DNA from 2 places in the Serratia sp. TSO36 genome. Region 1 is predicted to be linked to the other one. Evidence: riboswitches for the same ligand, from Rfam matches in the RefSeq annotation. Region 1 holds a riboswitch; the other holds the start of a gene.
The links. Region 1 has a riboswitch for thiamine pyrophosphate ahead of thiC (phosphomethylpyrimidine synthase ThiC). Riboswitches for the same ligand answer to the same signal wherever they lie in the genome.
Positions count from the first base shown of each region.

Region 2: linked by a shared signal. The riboswitch ahead of thiM (hydroxyethylthiazole kinase) and the one ahead of thiC (phosphomethylpyrimidine synthase ThiC) in region 1 are both predicted to bind thiamine pyrophosphate.

Region 1 covers NZ_JBJZOU010000003.1:22,403-29,555, forward strand. Annotated here, with positions in the region: gene thiH (2-iminoacetate synthase ThiH) at 404-1,537, opposite strand; gene ACK3CV_RS01745 (thiazole synthase) at 1,537-2,316, opposite strand; gene thiS (sulfur carrier protein ThiS) at 2,318-2,518, opposite strand; gene ACK3CV_RS01755 (HesA/MoeB/ThiF family protein) at 2,515-3,264, opposite strand; gene thiE (thiamine phosphate synthase) at 3,257-3,907, opposite strand; gene thiC (phosphomethylpyrimidine synthase ThiC) at 3,900-5,843, opposite strand; TPP riboswitch at 5,958-6,082, opposite strand; gene ACK3CV_RS01770 (Rsd/AlgQ family anti-sigma factor) at 6,122-6,625, opposite strand; gene nudC (NAD(+) diphosphatase) at 6,727-7,153, shown strand, end outside.
Region 2 covers NZ_JBJZOU010000021.1:285,622-292,774, forward strand. Annotated here, with positions in the region: gene gutQ (arabinose-5-phosphate isomerase GutQ) at 1-496, shown strand, start outside; gene ACK3CV_RS18860 (inhibitor of vertebrate lysozyme family protein) at 536-994, opposite strand; gene thiD (bifunctional hydroxymethylpyrimidine kinase/phosphomethylpyrimidine kinase) at 1,079-1,879, opposite strand; gene thiM (hydroxyethylthiazole kinase) at 1,879-2,670, opposite strand; TPP riboswitch at 2,706-2,802, opposite strand; gene ACK3CV_RS18875 (GNAT family N-acetyltransferase) at 2,944-3,369, shown strand; gene ACK3CV_RS18880 (methyltransferase) at 3,471-4,151, shown strand; gene ACK3CV_RS18885 (MFS transporter) at 4,128-5,357, opposite strand; gene ACK3CV_RS18890 (winged helix-turn-helix transcriptional regulator) at 5,453-5,893, shown strand; gene rluF (23S rRNA pseudouridine(2604) synthase RluF) at 5,999-6,868, shown strand; gene ACK3CV_RS18900 (DUF943 family protein) at 6,985-7,153, opposite strand, start outside.

The DNA of each region.
Region 1 (7,153 bases):
CACTCGAATCTCTCTTCGTCGCTGTACCTTCTTATCCTCGTTCCCACTTTTCTGCCGCCACAGCGCTCTATGAGTACCACTCCTGAGTGAGTGCCGCACATCGTTATGCCATCTTTCTGACTGCCCATTAGCCGACAAGGCAATCTACCCGTACGCCCTTACCGGCCGCGATACGCCATATGCGCGTTGCCGCGAACGAGGGCCCGGCGTCGCGCAAGAGAAGCTCCGGCGCGATCCGGGATGGGATAAGGCGGGGCCATCGAGAGGGTGACGGCCCCGGCCGACGCCGGGTTTGGCGGTCGGCAAGGTCACTATAGCCGGGGAGGTTACCGGCGCCAGCGCCGGCGTTCGGCATTGCGCGGCCGCTCCAGCGTTTTCTTCATGCGGCGGTAAACGTTGCCGCTTATTGCGTGCTGCGTCCCAGATAACCGTCCCAGTCTTTCCACACCGGCTGCAGCCCGGCGTTGCTGATGGCCTCGGCGACCTGCTGTGGCGTGCGGCCGTCGTGCGGCTCGAACTGTTCCAACTCCGGCGGCACGTCGTCGGCATAGCCGCCGGGCTGCGTCTTGGATCCGGCGCTGACGCTGTTGATCGCCACCGGGATCATGTGATCGCGGAAGTACGGCGACTCACGCGTAGACAGCGACAGCTCAACGTCCGGTGCGAACAGCCGGAAGGCGCAGATCAGCTGCACCAACTGAGGCTCGCTCATGATCGACGCTGGCTCAATGCCGCCGGCGCAGGGGCGCAGACGCGGGAACGAGATCGAGTAGCGGCTCTGCCAGTAGGTTTGCTGCAGGTAGAACAGATGTTCCGCCAGCAGGTAGCAGTCGGTGCGCCAGCTGTTGGACAGGCCGATCAACGCACCGAGGCCGATCTTGTCGATCCCGGCGCGCCCCAGGCGATCCGGCGTGGCCAGGCGCCAATGAAAATCCTGCTTCTGCCCGCGCAGATGGTGCTGCAGATAGGTGGCCGGATGGTAGGTTTCCTGATACACCAGCACGCCGTCCAGGCCCAGCGCTTTCAGTTCGGCGTACTCGTCCTGCGCCAGCGGCTGCACTTCCATCATCAGTGAGCTGAAGTGGCGGCGGATAGCCGGAATGTGCTGACGGAAATAGTCCATGCCAACCTTGCTCTGATGTTCGCCGGTGACCAGCAACAGGTGCTCGAACCCCAGCGCCTTGATGGCTTCGCACTCGCGTGCGATCTCCGCCGCGTCCAGCGTTTTGCGCTTGATGCGGTTGCTCATCGAAAAGCCGCAATAGGTGCAGTCGTTGGCGCACAGGTTAGAAAGGTACAGCGGCACATAGAAGCTGACGATGTTGCCGAAGCGCTGACGGGTCAGCTGCTGCGCGCGCTGCGCCAGCGGTTCCAGATACGGCGCGGCGGCGGGGGAGATCAGCGCCATAAAGTCGTCGTGCGTCAGCTTGTCGGCGTTCAACGCGCGTTCCACGTCGCGTGCGGTTTTGCCGTTGATGCGCAGCGTAATGTCGTCCCAATCCAGCTGTTGCCAGCGGCTACTGAAATCGTCGCCCATCACTGCGCCTCCTCTGGTTGGCTGAGGAAGGCGGTCAGCGGGCTGGAGGCGGCCGCATCGCGCTGGCTGGCACCCAATCCGGCGCTGCGCGCCAGCTCGCCGGCCTCCAGCGCCAGGCGAAACGCCCGTGCCATTTGCACCGGGTCGCGCGCCACGGCGATGGCGGTATTCACCAGCACCGCGTCGGCACCCAGCTCCATCGCTTCCAGCGCGTGGCTCGGCGCGCCGATGCCGGCGTCGACCACCACCGGCACCTTGGCCTGCTCGATGATGATCTCGAGGAAGTCACGGGTGCGCAGACCGCGGTTGGAGCCGATAGGGGCGCCGAGCGGCATCACCGCCGCGCAACCCACCTCTTCCAGCCGTTTGCACAGCACCGGATCGGCGCCGCAGTAGGGCAGCACCACAAAACCGTCTTTCACCAGCGTTTCCGCCGCCTTCAACGTTTCTATCGGATCCGGCAGCAGGTATTTCACATCGGGATGGATCTCCAGCTTCACCCAGTGGGTGCCGAGCGCTTCGCGCGCCAGCCGGGCGGCGAACACCGCTTCGGCGGCGGTTTTGGCGCCGGAGGTGTTGGGCAATAGCCTTACGCCCAGCTGCTGCAGCGGTGCCAAAATGGCGTCGTTGCCGCCGCGCAGATCGACGCGTTTCATGGCCATGGTCACCAGCTGTGAGCCGGAGGCCGCCAGCGCCTCCAGCATCAACGCCGGGGTGGCGAACTTGCCGGTGCCGGTGAACAGGCGCGAGGTAAAAGTGGTATCGGCGATTTTCAGCATGTCAGCCTCCGGCGATCGCTTGAAACAGCAAAATGTCGTCACCGTCCTGCACCTGATGGTCGGCCCAGTCGGCGCGCGGGATGATGGTTTGGTTGATCGCCAGCGCAGTGCCCGGCTGGTGGCGTTCCAGCTGGGTCAGCAGGGCGGCGACGCTGAGCGGCTGCGCCAGCTCCAGCGGTTGGTCGTTCAGACGGATCTTCATGCCGCGCCTCCGCATACCGGGCAGGCGCGGGCCTGGCTCAGTTGCAGCGTGCTCCAGCTCTGCTGCTTGCCGTCGAACAGCCGCAGCTTGCCGTTGAGGGAGGAAGGCATACCGGCCAGCATCTTGATGGCTTCCAGCGCTTGCAGAGTGCCGATCACGCCCACCACCGGGCCGAGCACCCCGGCGGTGCGGCAGTTGCGCTGCGGCTCTTCCTGCTCCGGGTACAGGCAGGCGTAGCAGCCGTGCGCATAGGGCGGCTCGAGCACCAGCAGCTGGCCGCTGAAACCGACCGCGCTGCCGCTGATCAGCGGCTTGGCGGCGGCGATGCAGGCGGCATTGACCTCATGACGGGTCGCCATATTGTCGCAGCAGTCCAGCACCAGATCGGCGCGGGCGACCGCGTCGCGCAGCGCTTGCCCCTGCAGCCGCTGCGCCAGCGGGATGGATTCCACCAACGGGTTCAGCGCCTGCAGGTGGCGTTGCGCCAGCGCCGCCTTGCCGGTGGCGGTATCGGCGCTGCGGTAGAGGATTTGCCGCTGCAGGTTGGTGACATGCAGCTGGTCGTCGTCGGCCAGCAGCAGCGTGCCGACGCCGGCGGCGGCCAGATACAGCGAAGCCGGGGAACCGAGCCCGCCCAAACCGACGATCAGCACCGTGGCGCGCTTGAGCCTCTCCTGGCCTTCCGGGCCGACGTCCTCCAGCAGCAGCTGGCGGCTGTAGCGCAGGAATTCCTGATCGTTAAGCATCGTTCGGATCCTCGCCTTCGATCAGCCGCAATAGCTCGGCCGTCGCCGCGCGCCAGTCCGGCGCCTGGATGATGGCGCTGACCACCGCCACGCTACCGACGCCGCACGCCAGCACTGCCGGTACGCGATCGATGCTGATCCCGCCGATCGCCACCGTCGGGTAATCCGCCAGGCCGGCGATGTGGCGTTTCAACTCCGCCAGCCCCTGCGGCGCCGAAGGCATGTCTTTGGTTTGGGTGGGGAAGATGTGCCCCAGCGCGATGTAGGAAGGTTTCGCCGCCAGCGCGCGCGCCAGCTCCGCGTCGTCATGGGTGGACACGCCCAGCCGCAGCCCGGCGCGGTGAATGGCCGCCAGATCGGTAGTATCGAGATCCTCCTGGCCCAGATGCACGCCGTAAGCGCCGTGCTTGATCGCCAGCCGCCAGTAGTCGTTGATGAACAGCCGCGCCTGATAACGCTGGCCCAGCGCGATGGCGGCGGCGATATCCGCTTCGACCTGCTCGTCAGGCAGGTCCTTGATGCGCAGCTGGATGGTGGTGACGCCGGCCTCCAGCAGGCGAGCGATCCATTCCACGCTGTCGACGACCGGGTAAAGCCCCAGCTTGTGGGGCGTAGCCGGGAAGCGGGTGGTGATATCAGTCATTGTTTGTCTCCTCTTGCAGGGTGCCGGCGCTGTGATACAGCTCGCTGCCGCGGGCGCGGAACTCGGCGGACATTTTCTCCATGCCGGTCAGCTGCACTTCGATCGGCTTGGCGGCCTCCTGGGCGGCGGCGTAGTCGCGCACCTCCTGCGAAATTTTCATCGAGCAGAATTTCGGCCCGCACATCGAGCAGAAGTGGGCGACCTTGCCGGACTCCTGCGGCAGGGTTTCGTCGTGATAGGCGCGGGCGGTGGCCGGATCGAGCGCCAGATTGAACTGATCTTCCCAGCGGAATTCGAAACGCGCCTTGGACATGGCGTTATCGCGGATCTGCGCACCCGGATGGCCTTTGGCCAGATCGGCGGCGTGAGCGGCGATCTTGTAGGTGATCAGGCCCTGCTTGACGTCCTCTTTGTTCGGCAGGCCGAGGTGTTCTTTCGGCGTGACGTAACACAACATGGCGCAGCCGAACCAGCCGATCATTGCCGCGCCGATGCCGGAGGTGAAATGGTCATAGCCCGGGGCGATATCGGTGGTCAGCGGGCCGAGGGTGTAGAACGGCGCTTCGTGGCAGTGTTCCAGCTCTTCGGTCATGTTGCGGCGGATCATCTGCATCGGCACGTGGCCCGGGCCTTCGATCATCACCTGCACGTCGTATTCCCAAGCGATTTTGGTCAGCTCGCCCAGCGTATGTAGCTCGGCGAACTGGGCTTCGTCGTTGGCGTCCTGAATCGAGCCGGGGCGCAGGCCGTCGCCGAGCGACAGCGAAACGTCGTAGGCGGCGCAGATCTCACAGATTTCACGGAAATGCTGATAGAGGAAGTTTTCCTGATGGTGCGACAGACACCATTTGGCCATGATCGAGCCGCCGCGCGACACGATGCCGGTCAGGCGTTTGGCGGTCATTGGCACGTAGCGCAGCAGCACGCCGGCGTGGATGGTGAAGTAGTCGACCCCTTGCTCCGCCTGTTCCAGCAGCGTATCGCGGAACATCTCCCAGGTGAGGTTTTCCGCCACGCCGTTGACCTTCTCCAGCGCCTGGTAGATCGGCACGGTGCCGATGGGCACCGGGCTGTTGCGCAGGATCCACTCGCGGGTTTCGTGAATATAGCGGCCGGTAGAGAGATCCATCACGGTGTCCGCGCCCCAGCGGGTGGACCACACCAGCTTCTCCACCTCTTCTTCGATCGACGACGTGACCGCCGAGTTGCCGATATTGGCGTTCACCTTCACCAGGAAATTGCGGCCGATGATCATCGGCTCCGCCTCCGGGTGATTGATGTTGGCGGGAATGATGGCGCGGCCGGCGGCCACTTCCTGGCGCACGAACTCCGGCGTGATGTTGTCCGGCAGATTGGCGCCCCAGCTTTGACCCGGGTGCTGGTGGCGCAGCACCTCGCCGCGAATGCGCTCGCGCCCCATGTTTTCACGGATGGCGATGAACTCCATCTCCGGGGTGACGATACCGGCGCGGGCATAGTGCAGCTGGGTCACGCACTTGCCCGGCAGCGCCTTGCGCGGCAGCGGCAGATGTTCGAAGCGCAGGTGATCAAGCCCCTCGTCCGCCAGCCGCTGTTGGGTGAAGCCGGAACTGGCGCCGCTGAGGGTGGCGCTATCGCCGCGCGCGTCGATCCAGCCGGCGCGCAGTTTGGCCAGGCCGGCGTGCACGTCGAGCTTGGCCTGCGGATCGCCGTAGGGGCCGGCGGTATCATACACCGGGATCGCCTCGTTGGGTTCATACTGCGGGTTGTCTTTGCTGCCGCCGAGCAGGGTCGGGCTGAGCTGAATTTCGCGCATCGGCACCTGGATATCGCTGCGCGAGCCTTGCAGATAGATACGGCGTGAGTTCGGGAAAGCCATGCCTTGCAGGGTGTCGATAAACTGCTGGGCGGCTTCGCGTTGCGCTTTACGGGCGCGCGGTGGATTAACGTTAGACATAGCAAGTTCCTACCAGTGTGTTGGGTTGGGAAAGTTGCTTGTCTGGAGCTCGGAGGGAGTAATGATGGTGGCCGATAAGGCAGGGCGCCCGCAAGGGGAAGGCCGTGCCTGTGGCGATAGATTACTCTTGTTCCCTTCGCGGGTATTAACCCGATCAGGTTCCGCGGATCCCGAATTAACGGTCTCAGCCTGGCTGATTCGATGAACAAATCAGGCGCTAGGCACTCCGACAAGATGCCCCCCAGTATAGGAGGGATAAGAAAAAAAACTATAAAATTTTAACGCGCCGGATCCAGCGCCTGGTCCGGCTGCGGTTGCTGCGCGGCTTCCGCCTCCAGCAGGATCAGCTTATCTTCCAGAGCAAAGCGCGCCGCCAGCGTTTCGCCGATATCCGACAAGGCCTGGTGGAATTCCAGACAAACCTCCTGATCGATATCCACTTCGGTATAGCGATCGTGGAACGCCATGATCTGTTCGGTATTGGCCCACAGCTTGGGGTAGATGTTCACCGCCAGCGACATTTTCGGACTGGCTGCGCCTTCCACTTGTTTGATAATTCTGTCATAGATATGAAAATGCCCTGCGGAGAGGTAATCCACCAGGTTGTGGCAAAAGTTCTCCAGCGCTTTTTCATTCAGCGGCGTATGCTTTTCTTTATTCGGTTTGAGGCCTACCAGCGTGCAGTAGGCGACCAGCAACTGCTTGCGGGCCTGAAGCCATTGATCAACTAATTCATTACTACCGCCAACGCGCTGAGTCAGCCTTTCCAAACGGTTGAGCATGTTTGACTCCGTGTAAGTAATAAAAGTAACCGGTAAGTTATTAAAATGTAACAAAGCCGATTCGTAGAGTGCCAGTGAAGCTGAGGTTGTGCAACAACGATATGGAACTTGCATTAACGGGCAATGAAAACGGCTGGTGGATCGTCAGCCATGAAAGCAAACTTTGGTTACCGAACGGTGAATTGCCGTCGGGGACGGCCGCCACCCTCGGGCTGCAGGGCCGTATGGCGCGCACCATCGGTGAGTGGGCGGGTGCGCAGGTTTGGCTGGTGCGCCAGGCGATGCCGCGGGAGATGGGCTCGGTGCGTCAGCTGTTGGATCTGGATCGCGGTCTGTTTCAGCTTGCCGGGCGCGGCGTGCAGCTGGCGGATTTCTACCGTTCACATCGCTATTGCGGCTACTGCGGCCATGAGATGCACCTCAGCCGCAGCGAGAGCGCCTGCCTGTGTGGCCACTGCAAAGAGCGCTACTATCCGCAGATTGCACCCTGCGTGATCGTCGCCATTCGGCGCGAGGATCAGATCCTGC
Region 2 (7,153 bases), on a different contig from region 1:
GGTCAACACCCTGATGATGGGTGATGCTCTGGCGATGGCGCTAATGCGCCAGCGCGGTTTCAACGCGGAAGATTTCGCCCGCTCGCACCCGGGCGGCAGCCTGGGGGCGCGCCTGTTGAACCGCGTGCATCACCTGATGCGCACCGGCGATCGCCTGCCGCGCGTGAGCGAAAGCGCCAACGTGATGGAAGCGATGCTGGAGCTGAGCCGCACCGGGCTCGGGTTAGTGGCGGTCTGCGACGCGCAGCAGCGGGTGGTGGGCGTGTTTACCGACGGCGACCTGCGCCGCTGGCTGGTGAAGGGCAACAGCCTGCAGGATCCGCTCAGCCCGGCAATCACCCGCCCCGGCTATCGGCTGCCGGAGCAGTGGCGCGCCGGCGAGGCGCTGGAGGCGCTGCACGAACAGCACATCAGCGCGGCCCCGGTGGTCGATATGGACGGCGTGCTGGTGGGGGCGCTCAACCTGCACGATCTGCATCAGGCCGGCATCGGCTGATCAACGCCGGGGGCGCCATCATCGGCGCCCCCGGTCAGATCATTTCCAGTCGGGATTGTTCTCGAACTGCTGCTTCAGCAGCGCTTTCATGTCGTCATCCGGCTTGCCGAGCCACTGGTACTTGGCATACTTCTTCGGATGATCGACGGCTTCCGGCCGATCTTCCACTTCCACCCGCACGCCCCAGGCCTGGGATTTGTCCGCGCTGAACGCCACGATCAAAAAGTTGTTGCCGCAGTCGTGCGGTTTGCACAGATTGCCGACCAGATACTCTTTGCCCTTCCAGCTCAGGTTCTGCGCCGGCGTCGAGGTGCCGACGCCCTTGCGCGCCCAGCCCGGCATCCGCGCCTGGCCTTTCACCATGTTTTGCCAGCTGGCCTGATACCCCGGCTGCTGAATCAAATCCGACGTGGTGACGATCTGCTGGGCAAAGCTGCCCGCGCTGAAGCTGAGCAGTGCGCCGAAGAGGGCGCAACGCAGCGCCTGGTGTCCCGTCATAGTCCTTCTCCCTAGGTTAAATCAGGTTTCGCCCGTCAAACCGGGCCTGAACTAGTCAGACCACGGTTGCGGCAAAAAGTTGACTCACCACCAGGCGTGGAAATGATGCACCGGCCCGATGCCGTGCCCCACTTCCAGCGTGTCCGCCTGTTGCAGCGCTTGTTGCAGGTAGTCCTTGGCGGCGGCTACCGTAGCCGCCCAGTCGGCATGGCGCGGGCGCAGCGCCGCCAGCGCGGCCGAGAGCGTGCAACCGGTGCCGTGGGTGTGGCGGGTGGCAACGCGCGGCGCGGTAAAGCGCTGCTCGCCTTCTGCGGTAAACAGCCAGTCCGGGCTCTCGCTTTCGCTCAGGTGGCCGCCCTTCATCAGCACCGCCCGGCAGCCCATCGCCAGCAGCGCCCGCCCCTGCTCGCGCATCTGCGCTTCATCTTCCGCCGGCGCGCACGCCAGCAGCGCCGCCGCTTCCGGCAGGTTCGGCGTAATGATCGACACCAGCGGCAACAGCTCGCGCCGAATAGACGCCACCGCCTCCGGCGCCAGCAACGGATCGCCGCTTTTCGCCAGCATCACGGTGTCCAGCACCACGAATTCCGGCCGGTAATGGCGCAGCCGTTCGGCCACCGCCTGCACGATGTCGGCGTTGGCCAGCATGCCAATCTTGACGCTGTCGATGCGCACGTCGCTGAACACCGAGTCCAGCTGCGCGGCGACGAACGCCGGATCGATGTAATACACCGACTGCACGCCGCGGGTATTCTGCGCCACCAGCGCGGTGATCACCGAGGTGCCGTAGGCGCCGAGCGCCGAGAAAGCCTTCAAATCGGCCTGAATGCCGGCGCCGCCGCTGGGATCGGTGCCGGCGATGGTCAGGGCGTTAATGCGTTTCATCACAGATCCTCCCCGCGCAGCTGATACAGGGCATCGAGGAACGCCGGCGTAAAGCTGCCCGGCCCGCCGGCCTGCCTGGCCGCGAGGCCGCCACAGTGGGACATCACCCGGCAGGCGGTCGCCACGTTGTCCAGGCGATCGCCCGGCAGGGCGCAAAACGCCGCCACCACCGCCGACAGCGCGCAGCCGGTGCCCACCACCCGCGTCATCAGCGGGGAACCGCCTTCGATCGCCCAATCGCGTTGGCCGTCGGTGACGTAATCCACCGCGCCGGTGACCGCTACCACCGCGCCGCTGCGCTGCGCCAGCTCACGCGCGGCGGGCAAGGCCGCCAGCGAATCGTCGCCGCTGTCCACGCCGCGGCCGCTGGCCAGCAACCCGCTGAGCGCCATGATTTCCGAGGCGTTGCCGCGTATCGCCGCCGGTTTCTCGTCCAGCAGCTGTTTGGCGAAGGCGGTGCGGTAGGAGAGCGCGCCGACCGCCACCGGATCCAGCGTCCAGGGCTTGCCGGCCCGATTGGCGGCGGCCACCGCCGCCCGCATCGATTCGGCGCGCAGCGCATTGAGGGTACCGACGTTGATCAGCAGGCCGTCGGCCAGCGCGCTGAACTGCGCCGCCTCTTGCGGCTCCACCACCATCGCCGGGGAGGCGCCGAGCGCCAATAGCACGTTGGCAGTCAGCGATTGCACCACTTCGTTGGTCAGGCAGTGGATCAGCGGAGGCCGCTGTTGGAATTGGGTCAGACAAGCCGCGGCGCGCGCGCCGGGTAGTGCATCAGGTCGAGCGATCATATTCCTCCCAACCGGCGTTCAAGAAGGCGGCGCCGGCTGGGCGGCCGTGACTTCCCTACGCTGGCATTATCCAGATCAGGTAATACGGGTATTTCTCAGCCTTCACGCAGAAGGGCACCCCGAGTCATGAAAATCAATAGGTTGTGATCAACGTTGCGTTAATCCCTGCAGGGGATCATGCCAGCGGCGGCGCGGACAAACAAGCGAATAAATTGCCCGGCGGGCATACGCCGCGCAATGCGCTATAGTGAGCACAAACCACCGGGAGATGCCATGCAGATAAGACCCTACCAAGAGACCGATCGCCCCTTCCTGCGCACGCTGTACCTGGCGTCGCGCAAAGCGGCGTTCGGCTGGCGCGATACCTCAAACTATCAGTTGGAAGATTTCGACGGCGCGACGCTGGGCGAAGCGATTTGGGTGGCGGAAGACGGCGGCGTGCTGCTGGGATTCGTCTCCGTCTACCGCGAAGACAACTTCATTCATAACCTGTATGTCGATCCCCATCAGCCGCCGCGCGGCGTCGGCAGTGCGCTGCTGCAGGCGGCGGAAGCTACCTTCACCGCCACCGGCTCGCTGAAATGCCTGGTGAAGAATGAAAAGGCGCTGGCGTTCTACCGCAAACACGGCTGGCGCATCATCTCTACCGGCAACGACGGCGAAGAAGATTATTACCTGCTGCATTCGCCGGCCCGCTAACGCCGCCTTTCCCGTCACAGAACCCATTAATGATAATGGATTTCATTATCACTTAAGCATACCCTTCCTTGTCTCTCTCAATGAACTTGGCAAGGAAGGTTATGCAACACCAAACGGATACTCGCTTCCCCGATGCCGCGGCGGCGGACTACGATCGCCGTATTCTGACCCTGGTGCCCGGCTATCACTTTGCCCAGGCGCTGCTGACGGCGACGCTCGCGCAAACGCTGCCGAATGACGCCACGCTGTTGCTGGCCGGCTGCGGCACCGGCAGCGAACTGTCGGCGCTGGCCGCCGCCAACGCCAGCTGGCGTTTCAGCGCCGTGGAACCCTCCGCCGGCATGCTGGCGACCGCGCGTGCCAAGGCCGAAGCCGCGGGTTACGCACAACGGGTGAGCTTCCAGCCCACCTTGCTGCAACAAGCGCCGCAAACCCGCCACGACGCGGCGGTGTGCTCATTGGTGCTGCACTTTATCGCCGACGATGGCGCCAAACTGGATTTTCTGCAGCAGCTGGCGCAGCGCCTCTCCCCCGCCGCACCGCTGCTGCTGTTCGACTATCAACCGGAGGGCCTGCCCGCCAGCCACTACCAACATTGGCTGCAAAGCGCCGGGCACTCGGCGGCGCAGGCGCAGGAGGTGATCGAACGCACCCGCCGCAACTGGCACCCGATGGCGGCGGCACGCAGCCGTCTCCTCCTGGCGGAAAGCGGCTTCACCGCGCCTCAGCAGTTGTGCGGTGCGCTGGGCTTCCAGCTTTCACTGCTCCACCGCCGTCGCTGAGGGCGGCATGCCGCGCAGCGTCAGCCGCCAAAACAGCAACGCGCTTAGGCTGACGCCCGCCCCCAGCCAGCAGACGCCGCTCCAGCCCGCCCAGGCATACATATGGGTGCCGGCAAAGGCGCCCAACCCGCTACCGACGGCGTAAAACAGCATGTAGCAGCCCACCAGCCTGCTGTGCGACTGCGGGTGCGCGCTGAAGATCATGCTCTGGTTCAGCACGTGGATCGCCTGGCCCGCCAGATCCAGCAGCACGACGCCCGCCACCAGCCAAACCAGGCCGCTGCCGAGCAAACCGAGCGGCAGCCAGGCCAGCGTCAACAGCAGCAGACACACGCCGCTGGCCGCCTGCCCCAGCCCGCGATCCGCCAGATGCCCGGCGCGTACCGCCGCCAGCGCGCCCACCGCGCCGACCAGACCGAACGCCCCCACCGCGGCATGGGTGAAGTTGAACGGTGCCTGACTCAGCGGCAACACCAGCGAACTCCAAAAGAGGCTGAAAGCGCCGAACATCAGCAGCGCCAACATGCCGCGAATTTGCAGCGTGCGGTCATGCAGCAACAGGCTCAGCATCGAACGCAGCAGCGCGGGATAGCTCAGCGTACTGGGAGCGGTGCGCGGCGCAGGCAGCAGGCGCGACAGGATCGGCAGCAATACCAGCGTCACTCCGGCAGAGAAGAAGTACACCGTGCGCCAACCGCCAACGTCCGCCAGCGCGCCGGACAGGGTGCGCGCCAGCAGCAATCCCAGCACCACTCCGCCCTGCGCCGCGCCGACCACCCGCCCGCGCTCCTGCGGCGCCGCCAGGGCTGCGGCGTAAGCGATTAGCCCCTGCGTCATGGCGGTGCCCAATAAGCCTACCAGCAACATCCCTACCAGCAGCCAGGGCGCGCTGTGCGCCCAGCCCACCAATAGCAGCGCGCCGATCAGCCCTAGTTGTTGCCCCGCCAGCAACCGATGCCGGTTTAGCCGATCCCCGAGCGGCACCACCAACAGCAGCGCCAGCGCGCAGCCCAACTGAGTCACGCTGATCACCATGCCGACCGCCGCCAGGCTGATGGAAAAATCATGGGCGATGGCGTCCAGCAGCGGCTGCGCATAGTAAACGTTGGCCACGCTGAAGGCGCTGGCGGCGGCCAACAGCAGCACCAGAGGGGCCGGCAGGCGCCCCAGCGCCGCACAGGGGGGATCCAACAGTTTGTCGCTCATCGCACACCTCAATGTGGTTTCATTATTAAACTCAATGAACTTTAGGCGCAGAGGTTTTATAATGCAACCAGAATGTGCAGCTGGAGATAAACGCCGTGAAACGTAAAAGCCTGGAAGACGCGCCGTGCCCGGTGGCGCGCACGCTGGATGTGATTGGCGACTGGTGGTCGCTGCTGATCGTGCGTGACGCCTTCGACGGCGTCACCCGCTTCAGCGAATTTCAAAAAGGGCTGGGGATGGCGAAGAACATCCTTGCCACCCGCCTGCGCGCGCTGGTGACGCACGGTGTGCTGGAAATCGTGTCCGCCGCAGACGGCAGCGCCTATCAGGAATATGTGCTGACCGAGAAAGGCCGCGCGCTGTTTCCGGTGATCGTCGGCCTGCGCCAGTGGGGGGAAGATCATTTGTTCGCAGAGGGAGAAGCGCACTCAACGCTGGTGGAAAGCGACAGCAGCCGCCCCGTCCCGCGCCTGACGCCGATCGGCAGCGCCGGGCAGACGCTCACCCCGCTGAATACCCGGGTGGTGAAGGTATGAATAGTCTCAATAAGGCCTGCGTTACCTTGAGCTATTACATCTATTCTCTAACAGCTTCCGCAATCCCCTGCAGGTAATGTATAGTCCGCGTTTTACGGAGATCCCATGCTGACTAACTCATCCATTCGTCTGAACAAATACATTAGCGAGAGCGGTATCTGCTCACGCCGCGACGCCGATCGATACATCGAACAGGGCAACGTTTTCATCAACGGTAAACGCGCCACCGTTGGCGCTCAGGTATTTGCCGGCGATGTGGTGAAGGTTAACGGTCAGCTGATCGAACCGCGCAATGAAGAAGATCTGGTGCTGATCGCGCTGAACAAGCCGGTCGGCATCGTCACCACCACCGAAGACGGCGAGCGCGACAACATCGCCGACTTCGTCAACCACAGCAAACGCATTTTCCCGATCGGCCGCTTGGACAAGGATTCGCAGGGGCTGATCTTTCTGACCAACCACGGTGACCTGGTCAACAAGATCCTGCGCGCCGGCAACAATCACGAGAAAGAGTATCTGGTGACGGTCAACAAGCCGGTGACCGACGAGTTTATTCGCGGCATGGGCGCCGGCGTGCCGATGCTGGGCACGGTGACCAAAAAGTGCAAGGTGAAGAAAGAGGCACCTTTCGTGTTCCGCATCACGCTGGTGCAGGGGCTGAACCGCCAGATCCGCCGCATGTGCGAACACTTCGGCTACGAGGTCACCAAACTGGAACGCATGCGCATCATGAACGTCAGCCTGAAAGGCTTGCCGCTGGGCGAATGGCGCGATCTGACCGATGACGAGCTGATCGAGCTGTTCAAACTGATTGAAGGCTCTTCATCCGAGGCCAAGCCGGCGAAGAAGGCCCCGGCCAAATCCGCCGCGGCGAAAAAGCCGAGCGCCGGCGGGCCGAAAAGCGCCGACAAAGCCGCTGCGCCGGCCGGCCGCAAGCGCTTTACCCAGCCAGGGCGCAAGAAAAAAGGGCGTTAAACGCCCTTTCTCCCTCGCTCAGCCCGCACTGGTGTGGGCTTGGCGAGGGCGAAAGCCTGAGCACCACTTAGGCGAGTCTGATTGAAAGCGAGGAAAAAATCAGAGGGTAAGAGTCACTATTTTTTTAACAGCGTGGTCTTACCGTCAGGCTCTTGAGCGAAAGTCTTCCCATCCACACTGATAAAAACTCTTTTATTAACATCACCATTAATAATCATCGCTATATCCTTATAGACACATTTATTCTTGGTATCACCCTCACTAAGACAATGATAGTCATCAATA